Regions from separate parts of the Pseudomonas sp. JV414 genome, predicted to be linked through region 2. Evidence: riboswitches for the same ligand, from Rfam matches in the RefSeq annotation. Region 2 holds a riboswitch; the other holds the start of a gene.

Region 1 (7,893 bases), on a different contig from region 2:
AGCCGTCCGCGACTCGGTGCACCGCTAGGGCCGGCAGGGACGAATCGACCGTTGAGGGCGTCGAGCAGGCCGCGCATTTCTGCTTGACCGCAGGCGTCCAGACGTGGCGCGACAACGTTGCGCAGGCTGTCAATGATCGCGCTCACATCCGACCAACCTGCCTCCTGTGGGAGCGGGCTTGCTCGCGAAAGTGGTGTGTCAGGCAAATCAATGTCGACTGACACTCCGCTTTCGCGAGCAAGCCCGCTCCCACAGGGGCCGGGTTGGGCTTGAGGCTGGTTCAATGTGTGCGAAATCAGTTGAGTGGCGAACAGCTCCAGGCGTTCACGGGTATCCCCGGCGGTGCGCCAGGGTTCATCGTTAAGCGATTGCAGTTCCACGGGACGCAGCCCGACCCAAGGCTCGGCCAACGCACAATCCAGCGGATCGAAGCCCAATTCAAACGCCTTGGCCAATGCCCGCAGCAAGCTCGATTGCGCCCCACGGCCATCGCCGCGAGGAATACGCAGCAAAGCCAACAAGGTGTCGATGCGCAACCGACCGACCGGCGATTCGCCAAACACGTGCAGGCCATCGCGGATCTGCGACTCCTTCAAGTCGCACAGGTACGTGTCCAGGCGCGGCAACCAGATCGCCGCATCGGCATCGCTGTCGAGCTTCTCGTCGAGCTGCAGTTCGCGGTCGATGTGCGTGTCGCGCACCAGTTGCAGAATGTCGCGTTGCAGCTCCCGGGCGCGGCGCGGATCGAGCAATTGCGCTTCGTAATATTCGTCGGCCAACAATTCGAGATTACGCAGCGGACCGTAGGTTTCAGCGCGGGTCAGCGGCGGCATCAGGTGATCGATAATCACCGCTTGGGTGCGACGCTTGGCTTGGGCACCCTCGCCCGGATCGTTGACGATAAACGGATAGATGTTCGGCAGCGGCCCGAGCAATGCGTCCGGCCAGCAGTTTTCCGACAGCCCGACGCCCTTGCCCGGCAGCCATTCGAGGTTGCCGTGCTTGCCGACGTGGATCACGCCGTGAGCGCCGTAGGTGTTGCGCAACCAGAAGTAGAACGCCAGATAGCCGTGAGGCGGCACCAGGTCCGGGTCGTGATAGACAGCACTTGGATCGACCTGGTAACCCCGGGCCGGCTGAATGCCAACGAAAGTCAGGCCGAAGCGCAGACCGGCAATCATCATTCGTCCGCCACGGAACATTGGATCGTTTTCGGGCGAACCCCAACGTTCCAGCACGGCTTGGTGATTGGCCTCGGGCAGCGCGTTGAACATCAGGTTGTAGTCGTCCAGCGCGAGGCTTTGATGGCAGGGGCGCTGGTCGAGGGTGTCGAGGTCGTTGCTGACGCCGCCGAGCAATTGCTGGATCAGCGCGGTGCCGCTGTCCGGCAGTTCAGCTGGCAATGGATAACCTTCGGCATGCAAGGCCCGCAGGATATTCAACGCAGCGGCCGGGGTATCCAGGCCAACGCCATTGCCGATGCGCCCGTCGCGAGTCGGGTAGTTGGCGAGGATCAGGGCAATGCGTTTTTCGCCATTGGGCACCCGCGCCAGATCGATCCAGCGCCGTGCCAGTTCAGCGACAAAATCCATGCGCTCAGGTTGCGGCCGGTAGCAGACCACGTCGGACTGACTGCGCTCACTGCGCCAGGCCAGGTCCTTGAAACTGATCGGCCGGCTGATGATCCGCCCGTCCAGTTCTGGCAGCGCGATGTGCATCGCCAGATCCCGTGGGCCGAGGCCCTGTTCGCTGGCGCGCCAACCGGGTTCATTGTCCTGGGCGCAGATCGCCTGGATCACCGGAATATTGCGGCGAAACGGCCGCAAATGGGGTGCTTCGGGGCTGGACTGGGCGAAACCAGTGGTGTTGAGAATCACCCCCGCCTCGACTTCATCCAGCAAGTCCTCAACCACCGTCAGGCAGCCGGGCTCTTTCAGACTGGCCAGCGCAATCGGCAACGGGTTCAACCCCGCCGCCTGCAAACGCTGGCAGAAAATATCGATGAAACCAGTGTTCGCCGCCTGCAAATGCGAGCGGTAAAACAGCACTGCCGCCACCGGCTGATCAGCTTGCCAGTCGGCTTGCCAATCCTTCAGTTCTGCGGGGCTTTTTTGCGGGTGGTAAATCGCGGTGCGTGGCAGGGTTTGCGGCTCGGACCAGGCGTAATCACGGTCCAACCAGCGATTGGCCAGGCAGCGAAACAGGTCGAGCGCATTGGCCATGCCGCCCTGACGCAGGAAGTACCAGAGCCGGTCGCGGTCTTGCGGAGTTACGGTGCTCAGGTCACTGAGTTCCGGGTCCGGACGATCGTCCCCCGGCACCAGAATCAGTTGCACGCCGCGCTCGGACAATTCCACCAGACGCTCGATGCCATAACGCCAATAGGCGATGCCACCGTGCAGCGAGATCAGAATCACCTTGGCGTGGCGCAGCACTTCGTCGACGTAGAGATCGACCGAGGCGTGATTCTGCACCTGCATCGGGTTGGCCAGGCGCACGCTCGGGTAATCGTCGGGCAACTGCTGCGCCGCTTCGGCGAGCAACGCCAGGCTGGAATCGCCGCTGCACAGGATCACCAGCTCGGCGGGGGTTTGTCCAAGGTCGGCAATGTTGTCATCCGACACGAAACCGCCGGGCTGGGTCCTGAGCAGGTGCATGGTTTAAACGCTGAGCGCAGCGCGCAATTGCGCTTCGAGCGCAGCGGCATCCAGGTCCTGACCGATTAACACCAGACGGGTGGTGCGCGCTTCTTCAGCGCCCCACTGACGGTCGAAGTGCTTGTCGAAGCGCGTGCCCACGCCCTGGATCAGCAGGCGCATCGGCTTGTTCGGCACTGCTGCAAAACCTTTGACCCGAAGGATGCCGTGCTGGACCACCAATTGAGTCAGCGCATCCATCAGCAGGCTTTCGTCGGCTTGCGGCAGCTCGATCGAGATGGAATCGAACGCGTCGTGGTCATGCTCATCGTGATGGCCGTCTTCACCCTCATGGTGATGATCGTGATGGCTGTGGCGGCTGTCGATGTGTTCTTCGGAACCGGCACCGAGGCCGATCAGCACGTCCAGTGGCAGACGACCGCTGCTGGCTTCGATGACTTTCACCGCCGGCGGCAGTTCTTCGGCGACTTCCAGGCGCACACGGGCCAGGTCTTCAGCGCTGATCAGGTCGGCCTTGTTGAGGATCACCAGATCGGCGCTGGCCAGTTGGTCGGCAAACAGCTCGTGCAGCGGCGATTCGTGGTCCAGGTTCGGGTCGAGTTTGCGCTGGGCATCCACTTGATCCGGGAACGCAGCGAAGGTGCCAGCTGCAACGGCCGGGCTGTCGACCACGGTGATCACCGCGTCAACCGTGCAGGCGCTACGGATTTCTGGCCATTGGAAGGCTTGAACCAAAGGCTTTGGCAGGGCCAGGCCCGAGGTTTCGATGAGGATGTGGTCGAGGTCGCCGCGACGAGCGACCAGTTCGCGCATCACCGGGAAGAACTCTTCCTGAACCGTGCAGCACAGGCAGCCGTTGGCCAGTTCGTAGACGCGACCGTTGGCTTCTTCTTCGGTGCAACCGATCGAGCACTGCTTGAGGATTTCGCCGTCGATGCCCAGCTCGCCGAACTCGTTGACGATCACCGCGATGCGACGACCCTGAGCGTTGTCGAGCATGTGGCGCAGCAAAGTGGTTTTGCCCGAGCCGAGGAAGCCGGTAACGATGGTGACGGGGAGTTTGGCCAGTGTTTTCATCGGATGCCCTTTGGCAAGGTGGCGGGCATACGGGACGACGACCGCTGCTGCAAATGCGCGCGGAAGATTTCGCCACCGGATCACCCCGCCCGGTTGTAGTGAGAATTCGTTTCGAGGCAGGTCTCCTGGCTGACGGTGTGCCGGCCTTATTGGCCTGGCATTCGCTGCGCCTTCCCGCGAACCTGAGGGATCAGGGCTTGCAGTGGCGTGGCAGCGAACATCACCGTTCACAGTTGCGGGGGCAGCCGCGGCATCGACCGCGTTCCCTTCTTAGCTTCGGCAAACGCCGAAGAACCTCGAAAGCGCAAGGCTACGCATCGTGTGGGGGCGGGTCAATGTCCACATGACATCTGCGGCGCTCCCTTCGCGAGCAAGCCCGCTCCCACTTTTGACCGCATTCCCATGGAAGAACTCGGTTCAATGTGGGAGCGTGGCTTGCCCGCGATGCAGGCGACTGGGTTCCGAGTTGAGAACCCATGCCAATTGACGCCCAACCCCCGCCCATGCTCTCCTACACGCCTTGTTACGGGTGCCCTTCACAGGGTGAAACGGGAAACCGGTGAATCATGTGCTTTACTCAAAGCCATGTCAGTCCGGTGCTGCCCCCGCAACGGTAAGCGAGTGAAGCGTCAGATCCACTGTGCCTGTCATACGGCATGGGAAGGTGATGCTTGCAGGTGTCGGCGCAAGCCCTGCCCCTCGCGAGCCCGGAGACCGGCCCGCAACACAAAGTGACTTTTACGTTCACTGAATAACAAACCCGCGGTGGGCGGGCGCTGTTCGAAATCTCTGCGTGCCCCGGCGTGCGGAGGTTTTCATGCGCTCTATTCACCCGCTGACAGACCAGAGGGAAGCGCCATGTCGATCATCAGCAGCACCGGCAGCAACACCGATAAAAAGAGCACCATCAGCACCACCACTACCCTGAGCCAACGCCTGACCGCCGCTTTTTGTGCGTCGATCCTTGGCGCCAGTCTTGTGTATTTCGCCGGTTTCTCGCACATCGAAGCGGTGCACAACGCCGCGCACGACACCCGTCACAGCTCCGCCTTTCCGTGCCATTGAGACCTGCTGACATGATCAAGCGTATTGCGCAAACCGCAGGTTTCAGCGGGCTGCTGGCCGCCCTGCTGCTGACCCTGCTGCAAAGTTTCTGGGTGGCCCCGCTGATTTTGCAGGCCGAGACCTACGAAAAATCCGAGCCGGCCGCTGTCGAAATCCACGAGCACGCCGCGGGTGCTGTCACCGCTCACACCCACGATGCCGAAGCCTGGGAGCCGGAAGACGGCTGGCAGCGCGTGCTGTCGACCACCGGCGGCAATCTGGTGGTAGCAGTCGGTTTCGCTTTGATGCTCGCGGGCCTCTACACCTTGCGCGCTCCACGCCGTACCTCTCAGGGCCTGCTCTGGGGTCTGGCCGGTTATGCGACATTCGTGCTGGCGCCAACTCTCGGCCTGCCACCTGAGCTGCCGGGCACTGCCGCGGCGGATCTGGCGCAACGACAGATCTGGTGGATCGGCACTGCAGCATCCACCGCTGTCGGCATCGCACTGATCGTGTTCAGCCGTCACTGGCTGATGAAGATCCTCGGCGTGGCGATTCTGGCTGTGCCTCATGTGATCGGCGCGCCACAACCGGAAGTGCATTCGATGCTGGCGCCGCAAGCCTTGGAAGCGCAGTTCAAAATCGCTTCGCAGCTGACCAACATGGCGTTCTGGCTGGCCCTGGGCCTGATCAGCGCCTGGTTGTTCCGCCGCAAAAGCGATGGCCAATACTCCGCATGACTGACGTCAGCGCAGCGCCGACCTTGGTGGTCGGCCTGGGCTGCCAGCGCGGCTGCCCCGTCAGCACGCTGCGGGCGCTGCTTGATCAGGCGTTACAGGCCCATCAAATCGAGCTTCGTGAGATCAAGGCCTTGGCCAGTATCGATCTCAAGCGCGAAGAGCCCGCCCTGATCGAACTGGCCGAACAGCTGGCATTGCCGCTGATGTACTTCAGCAGCGAACAATTGGCCGGTTATGAACCACAACTCAGCCACCACTCGGACATCGCGTTCGAACGCACCGGCTGTTACGGCGTAGCGGAAAGTGCCGCACTGGCACTGGCCGAACAATTGGCTCAGGCACCGGCAAAGTTGCTGATTCCACGACAAAAATACGCCCAGGCCACCCTGGCATTGGCCAGCGCCGCGTAAAATCCCCGATAATCCCCGCCTTCGATCATGAGCAATCTTCATCTGAAGCGTGCCCATACCCTTTTTCTGACAGGAAACGACGATGACCGTCTACTTCATTGGCGCAGGCCCCGGCGACCCGGAACTGATCACCGTCAAAGGCCAGCGGCTGATTCGTAGCTGCCCGGTCATTATCTATGCCGGCTCCCTGGTACCCGCCGCCGTGCTGGAGGGCCACCGGGCCGAACAGGTGGTCAACAGCGCCGAATTGCACCTGGAACAGATCATCGAGCTGATCAAGACCGCCCATGCCAACGGCCAGGACGTGGCCCGGGTGCATTCCGGCGATCCGAGTCTGTATGGGGCGATTGGCGAGCAGATTCGCTACCTGCGGGAACTCGACATCCCTTTCGAAATCATTCCCGGTGTCACCGCCACCGCCGCCTGCGCGGCCCTTTTGGGCGCTGAACTGACCTTGCCGGACGTGTCACAGAGCGTGATTCTGACCCGCTACGCCGACAAGACAGCGATGCCGGCCGGTGAAGAGCTCGGTAGTCTGGCGCAGCATGGGGCGACCATGGCGATCCACTTGGGGGTCAATCATCTGGAGAAGATCCTCGTCGAATTGCTGCCGCACTACGGCGCCGATTGCCCGATCGCGGTGATTCATCGGGCGACCTGGCCGGATCAGGATTGGGTGGTGGGAACGCTGGCGGATATTGCCGGGAAGGTTGAAGCCAAGGGATTTCGCCGCACGGCGCTGATTCTGGTGGGCCGGGTGTTGGGTAGCGATCACTTCAGTGAATCGTCGCTGTATCGCGCGGGGCATGCGCATCTATACCGCCCTTGAGCCAACCACACCCTGTGGCGAGGGGGCTTGCCCCCGTTCGGCTGCGCAGCAGTCGTAAAACCGGACAACTCGGTGTATCTGAAAAATGTAGAGGGCCGCTTCGCGACCCAACGGGGGCAAGCCCCCTCGCCACAGGTTATCGATCGCCCATAAAAAAACGGCACTCACGGGTGCCGTTTTTTCGTTTCTGCAGCGAACACCTTAGTAGTAGGCGTTTTCTTTCTGCGTGTGGTCGGTCACGTCACGAACGCCCTTGAGCTCAGGAATACGCTCGAGCAAGGTGCGCTCGATGCCTTCGCGCAGGGTGACGTCTGCCTGGCCGCAGCCCTGACAACCGCCGCCGAATTTCAGCACCGCAATGCCGTCTTCGACCACATCGATCAGGCTGACCTGACCGCCGTGGCTGGCCAGCCCCGGGTTGATTTCGGTTTGCAGGTAGTAGTTGATGCGCTCGTTGACCGGGCTGTCAGCGTTGACCATCGGTACTTTGGCGTTTGGCGCCTTGATGGTCAGTTGGCCGCCCATACGGTCGGTGGCATAGTCGACTACCGCATCGTCCAGAAATGCTTCGCTGAAGTGGTCGATGTACGCGGTGAAGCTTTTCAGCCCAAGCGCCGTGTCTTCAGGTTTTTCTTCGCCCGGCTTGCAATAGGCAATGCAGGTTTCGGCGTACTGGGTGCCAGGCTGGGTGATAAAGACGCGGATGCCGATACCCGGGGTGTTCTGCTTGGAGAGCAGATCAGCCAGGTAATCGTGGGCGGCGTCGGTAATGGTAATAGCGGTCATGGAAACTCCTCGCAGGCTTGGACGCAGTTTACGCCAATCATCGCGCCGGACAAAGTCCTAGTATTTTTGTCGGGAAAGATGCACCTGTCGTTGAACACCTGATCACCGCCGAATCCCTGTAGGAGCGAAGCTTGCTCGCGAAAGCGGTCTGACAGTCGACATCTACGCTGAATGTCAGACCGCTTTCGCGAGCAAGCTTCGCTCCTACAGGGGATAAACGGTGTTTCAGAGGTTTTCGTAGCGATTCATGTCCAGCACGCCCTCTTCCACCGGGTCGGTGTCGTGGATGTAGCGGCTCAGATCATGGAAATACTGCCAGAACTGCGGATGACTGCGACGAATACCCCAGC
Region 2 (7,893 bases):
GATCTACGTCGGCGAAGGCCGCTTCGTCCACGCGCCAGCCACGGGCGGCACGGTCAAGCTGGACAGCTTGTCCAAGGCTTACTGGCAGAAAGCCTATCTGAGCGCCAAGCGCGTCTTGCAGCCCGAGCACCTGGCACATAATCCGTAGCGGATGTAGGCGTCTGCCGGAAAAGATCGCAGCCTGCGGCAGCTCCTACGTTGGATGACGTACACCCTGTAAGAGCTGCCGAAGGCTGCGATCTTTTGACGTTTACCTGGCCGCGGACACGCGCCACACCTTGTTCCCTACGTCATCCGCCACCAGCAGACCTCCCTGCTGATCGATCACCACACCCACCGGCCGGCCCATGGCTTTTTCCTCATCATTGAGGAAACCAGTGAGCACATCCACTGGCTGCCCGGTCGGTTTGCCGGCGCTGAACGGCACGAAAATCACTTTGTAGCCACTGTGTGGCTTGCGGTTCCACGAGCCGTGCTGGCCGATGAATGCACCTTGAGTGAACGGTGCAGGCAGTTTGCCGCCTTCGGCGAACGTCAGGCCCAGTGACGCGGTATGTGGCCCCACTGCGTAGTCTGGCGCAATGGCCTTGGCCACCAGATCGGGTTTTTGCGGTTCGACGCGAATGTCGACGTGTTGGCCGTAATAGCTGTAAGGCCAGCCGTAGAACCCGCCGTCTTTCACTGACGTGATGTAGTCCGGCACCAGGTCGCTGCCGATTTCGTCACGCTCGTTGACGGCGGTCCACAATGCGCCGCTCTGAGGCTCCCAGGCCAGACCGTTTGGATTACGGATGCCCGAGGCGAAGATCCGGTGATTGCCGGTGGCGCGATCCACTTCCCAGATTGCCGCGCGGCCTTCCTCCTGATCCATGCCGTTTTCACCGACGTTGCTGTTCGAGCCCACGGTGACGTACAGCTTGCTGCCATCCTTACTGGCGATGACGTTTTTGGTCCAGTGATGATTCAGCGTGCCGCCCGGCAAATCGACTATCTTGATCGGCTGCGACTTGATCGCGGTCTCACCGTTTTCATAGTGGAAGCGCAGCAGGCGATCAGTGTCGGCGACGTACAGGTCATTGCCGACCAGGGTCATGCCGAAGGGCGAATTGAGGTTTTCCAGGAACACCGTGCGGGTTTCGGCGACGCCGTCGTGGTCCTTGTCCCGCAGCAGAGTGATGCGGTTCGGGCTGGGGACGCCAGCACCGGCGCGGCCCATGACTTTGCCCATGACCCAGCCACGAATGCCTTGTCCATCATCGGGTTTGGGCGGCGCGTTGGTTTCGGCCACCAACACATCGCCGTTAGGCAACACATAGAGCCAGCGCGGATGATCGAGGCCTTCGGCAAACGCCGCCACTTGAGTCCCTGCCGCGGCGACGGGTTTCTTACCTTCAGGCCAGCCGATCGCCGGGGCGATGTTCACCGTCGGGATCAGGGTTTTATTCGGTTCTGGCAGCTTGGGCGAGGGGCCTGTGCCATCCGAGACTTGCAGGCTGGAGGTTTCACCACAGGCGGCGAGCCCTCCGGCGAGCGCGATGATGAAAACGAGCTGGGGTTTGCGCATTACTGATCTTCCCTATGAATGCATTGACGTAATCATAGAGAAGCGTAGACGCTTGATGGTTCAACCCGTCAGCCGCGGGCTTCCTTGAGTAATACGGCGATCCCTGGATGGTAGTTGCCGGCTTCATTGCGCAACTTGCGATAGGCGTAAGGGAAATACCAGGCCACGGCGCAGCTGGGTTCCTTCTGCAAGTCGTCGAGCATGTCCTGCAGTTCTTCCGGTGTAGCGCTCTGCTGAGCTTTTTGCGGCGCAACGAACAGGCAACCGAGTTTCAGGTCGCTGGCGTAGCTGATTCGCTTGGCCTCGCTGGTGATGTCCTGTAGTGCCTGAGTCAGGTTCAGGCTGTTGACCCGCGGCCAGCGTTGAGTGGCTTGAAGGTAGGCGCGTTGTTCGGCGGTGGCTTCGGGAGTGGCGATAAACAGGTCGGCGCGGCCGTTGCGTTCGCCTTCTTCGTTCTGCTTGCGCGTCGTCGTTTGTTGCAAGGTGACCATTTCTGCCATCCAGGCCGCGGCGGAGAGCAGGCCGAGGTTGGCTTTTTCGTCGTACCAATAAGGTGTGTCGTTATCGCCGCGCACAGCGTTGTAGCGGTCGATACAGTCAAACCAGCGTTCCAGCACCGGTCGCAGGAATTCCAGCTTCGGATTGCTGATGATCATGCCTTGCATGTTGCTTACCCTTGTAATTGTGTTGTTGGGTTCTATGGCGCTTTGATATCACTGCTGACAGTGTGGTGCAAGATTGGTGTCAGGTAATTGATGGGCGGCAGTATATCGAGTGCCCACGCTTTGTCTTCAATTGACGCTCCACCCCCAACCCTCTAACCTTCGCGGCTTGTTTCAGGTGCTCTGTGGCGATGGCCGACAGAGTGAAACAGGGAAGCCGGTGAGTGGCTATCGTCAAGCGACGAAGCGTCATGATCCCGGCGCTGCCCCCGCAACGGTAAATGAGTGAAGACTGCGCTTTGAGCCACTGTGTTGATGTCAACATGGGAAGGCGCGCAGTCAGGCAACACGCCGCTCATGAGCCCGGAGACCGGCCTGATTCATCCAACGGCATCACGGTGGGCGATGCCAGGCTTCTTGCCGTCTATTCTTGTGCCTGCCCGCCGTTATCCAGCCTCAACGGAGAGCTCCCCCATGACTGATACTCCCGATCGTGACGAACGCCATCTCGCGCGCATGCTGCGCAAAAAAGCGGTGATCGACGAACGCATCGCCAACTCCCCGAATGAATGCGGTTTGCTGCTGGTGCTGTCCGGCAACGGTAAAGGCAAGAGCAGTTCGGCGTTCGGCATGCTTGCGCGGTCAATGGGCCACGGCATGCAGTGCGGCGTGGTGCAGTTCATCAAGGGGCGCACCAGCACCGGCGAGGAGCTGTTCTTCCGGCGCTTCCCGGAGCAGGTGCGTTTTCATGTGATGGGCGAGGGCTTCACTTGGGAAACCCAGGACCGCCAGCGCGACATCGCCGCCGCTGAAGCCGCGTGGGCGGTGTCCCGCGAATTGCTGCGTGATCCGGCCATTGGCCTCGTGGTGCTCGATGAGCTGAACATCGCCCTCAAGCACGGCTACCTCGATCTCGATCAGGTGCTCAGCGACTTGCAGGCCCGTCCACCGATGCAGCACGTGGTGGTCACGGGTCGTGGCGCCAAACCAGAGATGATCGAGCTGGCCGACACCGTCACTGAAATGGGCATGATCAAGCACGCCTTCCAGGCTGGAATCAAAGCGCAAAAAGGCGTCGAACTGTGACTCAACCCCGTCATTGCCCGGCGGTACTGATCGCCGCGCCGGCCTCCGGTCAGGGCAAGACCACCGTCACCGCCGCGCTTGCCCGTTTGCATCGCAATCAGGGGCGCAAGGTTCGCGTGTTCAAATGCGGCCCGGACTTTCTCGACCCGATGATTCTCGAGCGCGCCAGCGGCGCACCGGTTTACCAACTCGACATGTGGATGGTCGGCGAGCAGGAAAGTCGACGTCTATTGTGGGAGGCCGCTGGCGAAGCCGATCTGATCCTCATCGAAGGCGTCATGGGGCTATTCGACGGTACGCCGTCCAGCGCCGACCTGGCGCGGCACTTCGGTGTGCCGGTGCTCGGCGTGATCGACGGCACCGCCATGGCGCAGACGTTTGGCGCGCTGGCCCTGGGTCTTGCGCGTTATCAACCGGACTTGCCGTTTGCCGGTGTGCTGGCCAACCGGGTCGGCACTGTGCGCCATGCGCAGTTGCTCGAAGGCAGCCTGACTGAAGGCTTGCGCTGGTACGGCGCGTTGTCCCGGGAGACCGGGATCGAATTGCCGAGTCGGCATCTGGGCCTGGTTCAGGCCAGCGAGCTGAATGATCTCGACCTGCGTCTCGATGCGGCGGCCGACTCCTTGGCCAGCAGTTGCGATGTGGCTCTACCGCCGGCCGTGGAATTCGCCGCGCCTGAAATGATCGCCGCCGAACCGTTGCTGGCCGGTGTGCGGATTGCCGTGGCTCGGGACGAAGCTTTCGCGTTTACCTACGGCGCGAGCCTGGATCTGCTGCGGGCGATGGGCGCCGAATTGTTTTTCTTCTCGCCGATCCGCGACACCGAATTGCCAGAAGCAGATAGCCTGTATCTGCCGGGCGGTTACCCCGAATTGCACCATGTGGCGTTATCACAAAACACGCCGATGCTGACCGCGATCCGCGCTCACCACGCAGCGGGCAAACCGTTGCTGGCCGAGTGTGGCGGCATGCTGTACCTGCTGGATTCCTTGACCGATGTCGAGGGCACTCGCGCTGAACTGGTTGGCCTGCTGGCCGGTGATGCGGTGATGCAGAAGCGCCTTGCCGCGTTGGCCTTGCAGGCGGTCGAATTGCCGGAAGGTTTACTGCGCGGGCACACGTATCACCACTCGTTGACCAGCACCGAGCTTGAGCCGATTGCTAGAGGTTTGAGCCCGAATGGTGGGCGAGGGGCGGAGGCGGTTTATCGTGAGGGGCGGATGACGGCGTCCTATGTGCATTTTTATTTTCCGTCCAATCCATCGGCGATTGCGGCGCTGTTTGTGCCTGACCTTGAGGCCGCCTTTGCGAGCAAGTCGGATCGCCGCACCGCCGCTCCCACATTGGATCACCAAAACCCTGTGGGAGCGGGCTTGCCCGCGAAGAGGCCATGACGGACAACGCATTCAGCCAGGCCGAACGCGCAGCCGTCTACCGAGCCATCGCCGAACGCCGTGACATGCGGCACTTCAGCGGCGGCACCGTCGAACCCGAGTTACTGAGGCGTCTGCTCGAAGCCGCGCATCAGGCCCCGAGTGTTGGCCTGATGCAGCCCTGGCGTTTCATTCGCATCAGCGACCGGGCACTGCGCGGCAAGATTCAGCAACTGGTGGAAGACGAGCGCATCCGTACCGCCGAAGCCCTCGGCGAGCGCTCCGACGAATTCATGAAGCTCAAGGTCGAAGGCATCAACGACTGCGCCGAGGTGCTGGTCGCCGCGCTGATGGACGATCGTGAGCGGCATATCTTCGGCCGTCGTACATTGCCGGAAATGGACATGGCCTCGCTGTCCTGCGCCATCCAGAATCTTTGGCTCGCGTCCCGCGCCGAAGGCCTGGGCATGGGCTGGGTGTCGCTGTTCGAGCCGCAAGCGCTGGCGGACTTGCTGGGTTTACCGACCGGGGCCAAGCCTTTGGCTGTTCTTTGCCTGGGGCCGGTCAAGGAATTCTATCCGGCGCCGATGTTGGTACTCGAAGGCTGGGCGCAGGCGCGTCCACTCAGCGAGTTGCTGTATGAAAATTATTGGGGAGTGAGTCAATGAGTGTGGCGTTGTTGAGTGTCGCCGCGGTCGCGCTGGATGCGCTGCTGGGTGAACCCAAACGCTGGCATCCGCTGGTGGCGTTCGGTCGTTTTGCCGATCGCATCGAGCAACGTTTCAACTCCGGCGGCCGCGGTTGGCGCAGTCACGGGGTTACGGCCTGGGTGATGGCGGTCGTGCCGCTAACCTTGCTGGCCACCGCACTTTCCTGGGCGCCTTACGTTGGCTGGATCGTCGAGATTCTCGTGCTCTATTGCGCCCTTGGTATGCGCAGCCTTGGTGAGCACGTTGAGCCGGTGGCCAAGGCCCTGCGTAGTGATGATCTGATCGAGGCGCGCAAACGCGTTGGTTATCTGGTCAGCCGTCAGACCAGTGAACTGGATGAAACCGAAGTCGCCCGCGCCGCCACCGAGTCGGTGCTGGAGAACGGCAGCGATGCGGTGTTCGCCGCGCTGTTCTGGTTTGCCGTGGCGGGTGCGCCCGGCGTGGTGCTTTATCGCCTGAGCAACACTCTCGATGCGATGTGGGGTTATCGCAACGAACGCTTCGAACGTTTCGGTTGGGCGGCGGCGAAGATCGATGATGTTCTGAACTACATTCCCGCACGCTTGGTGGCGTTGACCTACGCGCTGCTGGGCAAAACCCGACTGGCGTTGAAGTGCTGGCGTACCCAGGGCCCGACCTGGGATAGCCCGAATGCCGGGCCGGTGATGGCGGCCGGTGCCGGCGCGCTGGGCGTCGAGTTGGGCGGGGCGGCGATCTATCACGGTGAACTGCATCAGCGTCCGCCATTGGGCGAAGGTGTGCCGGCGGATGCCGATTCCATCGACCGTGGCTGGCAATTGGTCCAGCGCGGGGTATGGTTATGGCTGCTGATTCTCTGCGTAGGGGCTGAATTCTATGCTTGAGCACGGTGGCCGCTTGCGCAAGGCGGCGCTTGAATACGGCATTGCCGAAGCCGATTGGCTCGACCTGTCCAGTGGTCTCGCGCCCTGGCCATTCCCGGTCCCGGACATCCCGCTGCGGGCCTGGGCGCGGTTGCCGGAAACTGATGACGGTCTGGAGCAGGCTGCCTGCGACTATTACGGTGCGGCCCAAGTGTTGCCGGTGGCCGGTTCGCAAATGGCGATCCAGTTGCTGCCGCGTTTGCGCCGGGCCGGCAAAGTCGGCGTGCTGTCGCCGTGTTACGCCGAACACGCCGAAGCCTGGCGTCGCAATGGTTACATCGTGCGTGAAGTGCTTGAGTCGGAAGTCGATTTCTTTCTCGACAGCCTCGATGTGCTGGTGGTGGTCAATCCGAACAATCCCACGGGGTTGAGCCTGACCCCGGCTCGCCTGCTGGACTGGCATTCGCGGCTGGCCCAGCGCGGTGGCTGGCTAGTCGTGGACGAGGCGTTCATGGACAACACCCCGCATTTGAGTCTGGCGCCGTTCGCCAATCAGATTGGCTTGATCGTGCTGCGTTCCTTCGGCAAATTTTTCGGTCTGGCCGGTGTGCGGTTGGGTTTTGTATTGGCCGAGCGCAAGTTGCTCAAGCTGCTGGCCGAACAGGTCGGGCCTTGGGCGGTCAGCGGTCCGACCCGAGTGCTGGGTCAGGCGTGCTTGACGGATACCGAGGGGCATACGCGACAGCGCATTCGTACTGACGAGGCCGGCGAACGTCTGGCGTTGCTGCTTGAACAGTACGGTTTCAAGCCTCAGGGCGGCTGCGCATTGTTCCAATGGCTGATCACCGAGCGTGCCGAAGCGCTGCATGAATTCATGGCCCGACGCGGCATTCTGCTGCGGTTGTTCACCCACACCAGCAGCGTACGGTTTGGCTTGCCCGCCGATGAAGCGGATTGGCTGCGTCTCGAGCAAGCGCTTGAAGCCTGTGTTAAGGAAGTGCAATGACTACGTTGATGGTGCAAGGCACGACATCGGACGCCGGTAAAAGCACACTGGTGACGGCGCTGTGTCGCTGGGTCACGCGCCAGGGCGTCAGCGTCGTGCCGTTCAAACCGCAGAACATGGCCCTCAATAGCGCGGTAACCGCCGACGGTGGCGAGATTGGCCGTGCTCAAGCGGTGCAGGCCCAAGCCGCCAATCTCGAACCGCACACCGACATGAACCCTGTGCTGCTCAAACCCAATAGCGATACCGGCGCCCAAGTGATCATTCATGGGCGAGCGGTCACCACCATGAATGCCGTCGCTTATCACGACTACAAGGCCATCGCCATGCAGGCGGTGCTGGCCTCTCATGAACGTTTGAGCGCGGCGTATCCGGTGGTGATGGTCGAAGGTGCGGGTTCGCCGGCAGAGATCAACCTGCGCGCCGGCGACATCGCCAACATGGGGTTTGCCGAGGCGGTGGACTGCCCGGTCGTGCTGATTGCCGACATCAATCGCGGCGGAGTTTTCGCGCATTTGGTCGGTACGCTGGAACTGCTGTCGCCCAGCGAGCAGGCACGGGTCAAAGGCTTCATCATCAACCGTTTTCGCGGCGACATCGCCTTGCTGCAACCGGGGCTGGATTGGCTGGAGGCGCGCACCGGCAAACCG

The links. A riboswitch is a leader RNA that binds a small molecule or an ion and turns the genes downstream of it on or off. The one in region 2 is predicted to bind cobalamin.
Region 1: linked by a shared signal. The riboswitch ahead of F6R97_RS03735 (CbtB domain-containing protein) and the one ahead of cobO (cob(I)yrinic acid a,c-diamide adenosyltransferase) in region 2 are both predicted to bind cobalamin.

The regions. Positions count from the first base shown of each region.
Region 1 is NZ_VYKC01000002.1:616,167-624,059, forward strand. It holds gene cobN (cobaltochelatase subunit CobN) at 1-2,657, opposite strand, end outside; gene cobW (cobalamin biosynthesis protein CobW) at 2,661-3,734, opposite strand; cobalamin riboswitch at 3,832-4,048, opposite strand; cobalamin riboswitch at 4,245-4,472, shown strand; gene F6R97_RS03735 (CbtB domain-containing protein) at 4,593-4,799, shown strand; gene F6R97_RS03740 (CbtA family protein) at 4,811-5,518, shown strand; gene F6R97_RS03745 (cobalamin biosynthesis protein) at 5,515-5,928, shown strand; gene cobM (precorrin-4 C(11)-methyltransferase) at 6,011-6,757, shown strand; gene nfuA (Fe-S biogenesis protein NfuA) at 6,959-7,543, opposite strand; gene F6R97_RS03760 (fatty acid cis/trans isomerase) at 7,769-7,893, opposite strand, start outside.
Region 2 is NZ_VYKC01000022.1:121,711-129,603, forward strand. It holds gene F6R97_RS24510 (C40 family peptidase) at 1-148, shown strand, start outside; gene F6R97_RS24515 (PQQ-dependent sugar dehydrogenase) at 251-1,564, opposite strand; gene F6R97_RS24520 (hypothetical protein) at 1,633-2,229, opposite strand; cobalamin riboswitch at 2,386-2,620, shown strand; gene cobO (cob(I)yrinic acid a,c-diamide adenosyltransferase) at 2,701-3,312, shown strand; gene F6R97_RS24530 (cobyrinate a,c-diamide synthase) at 3,309-4,706, shown strand; gene bluB (5,6-dimethylbenzimidazole synthase) at 4,703-5,353, shown strand; gene cbiB (adenosylcobinamide-phosphate synthase CbiB) at 5,350-6,258, shown strand; gene cobD (threonine-phosphate decarboxylase CobD) at 6,251-7,243, shown strand; gene F6R97_RS24550 (cobyric acid synthase) at 7,240-7,893, shown strand, end outside.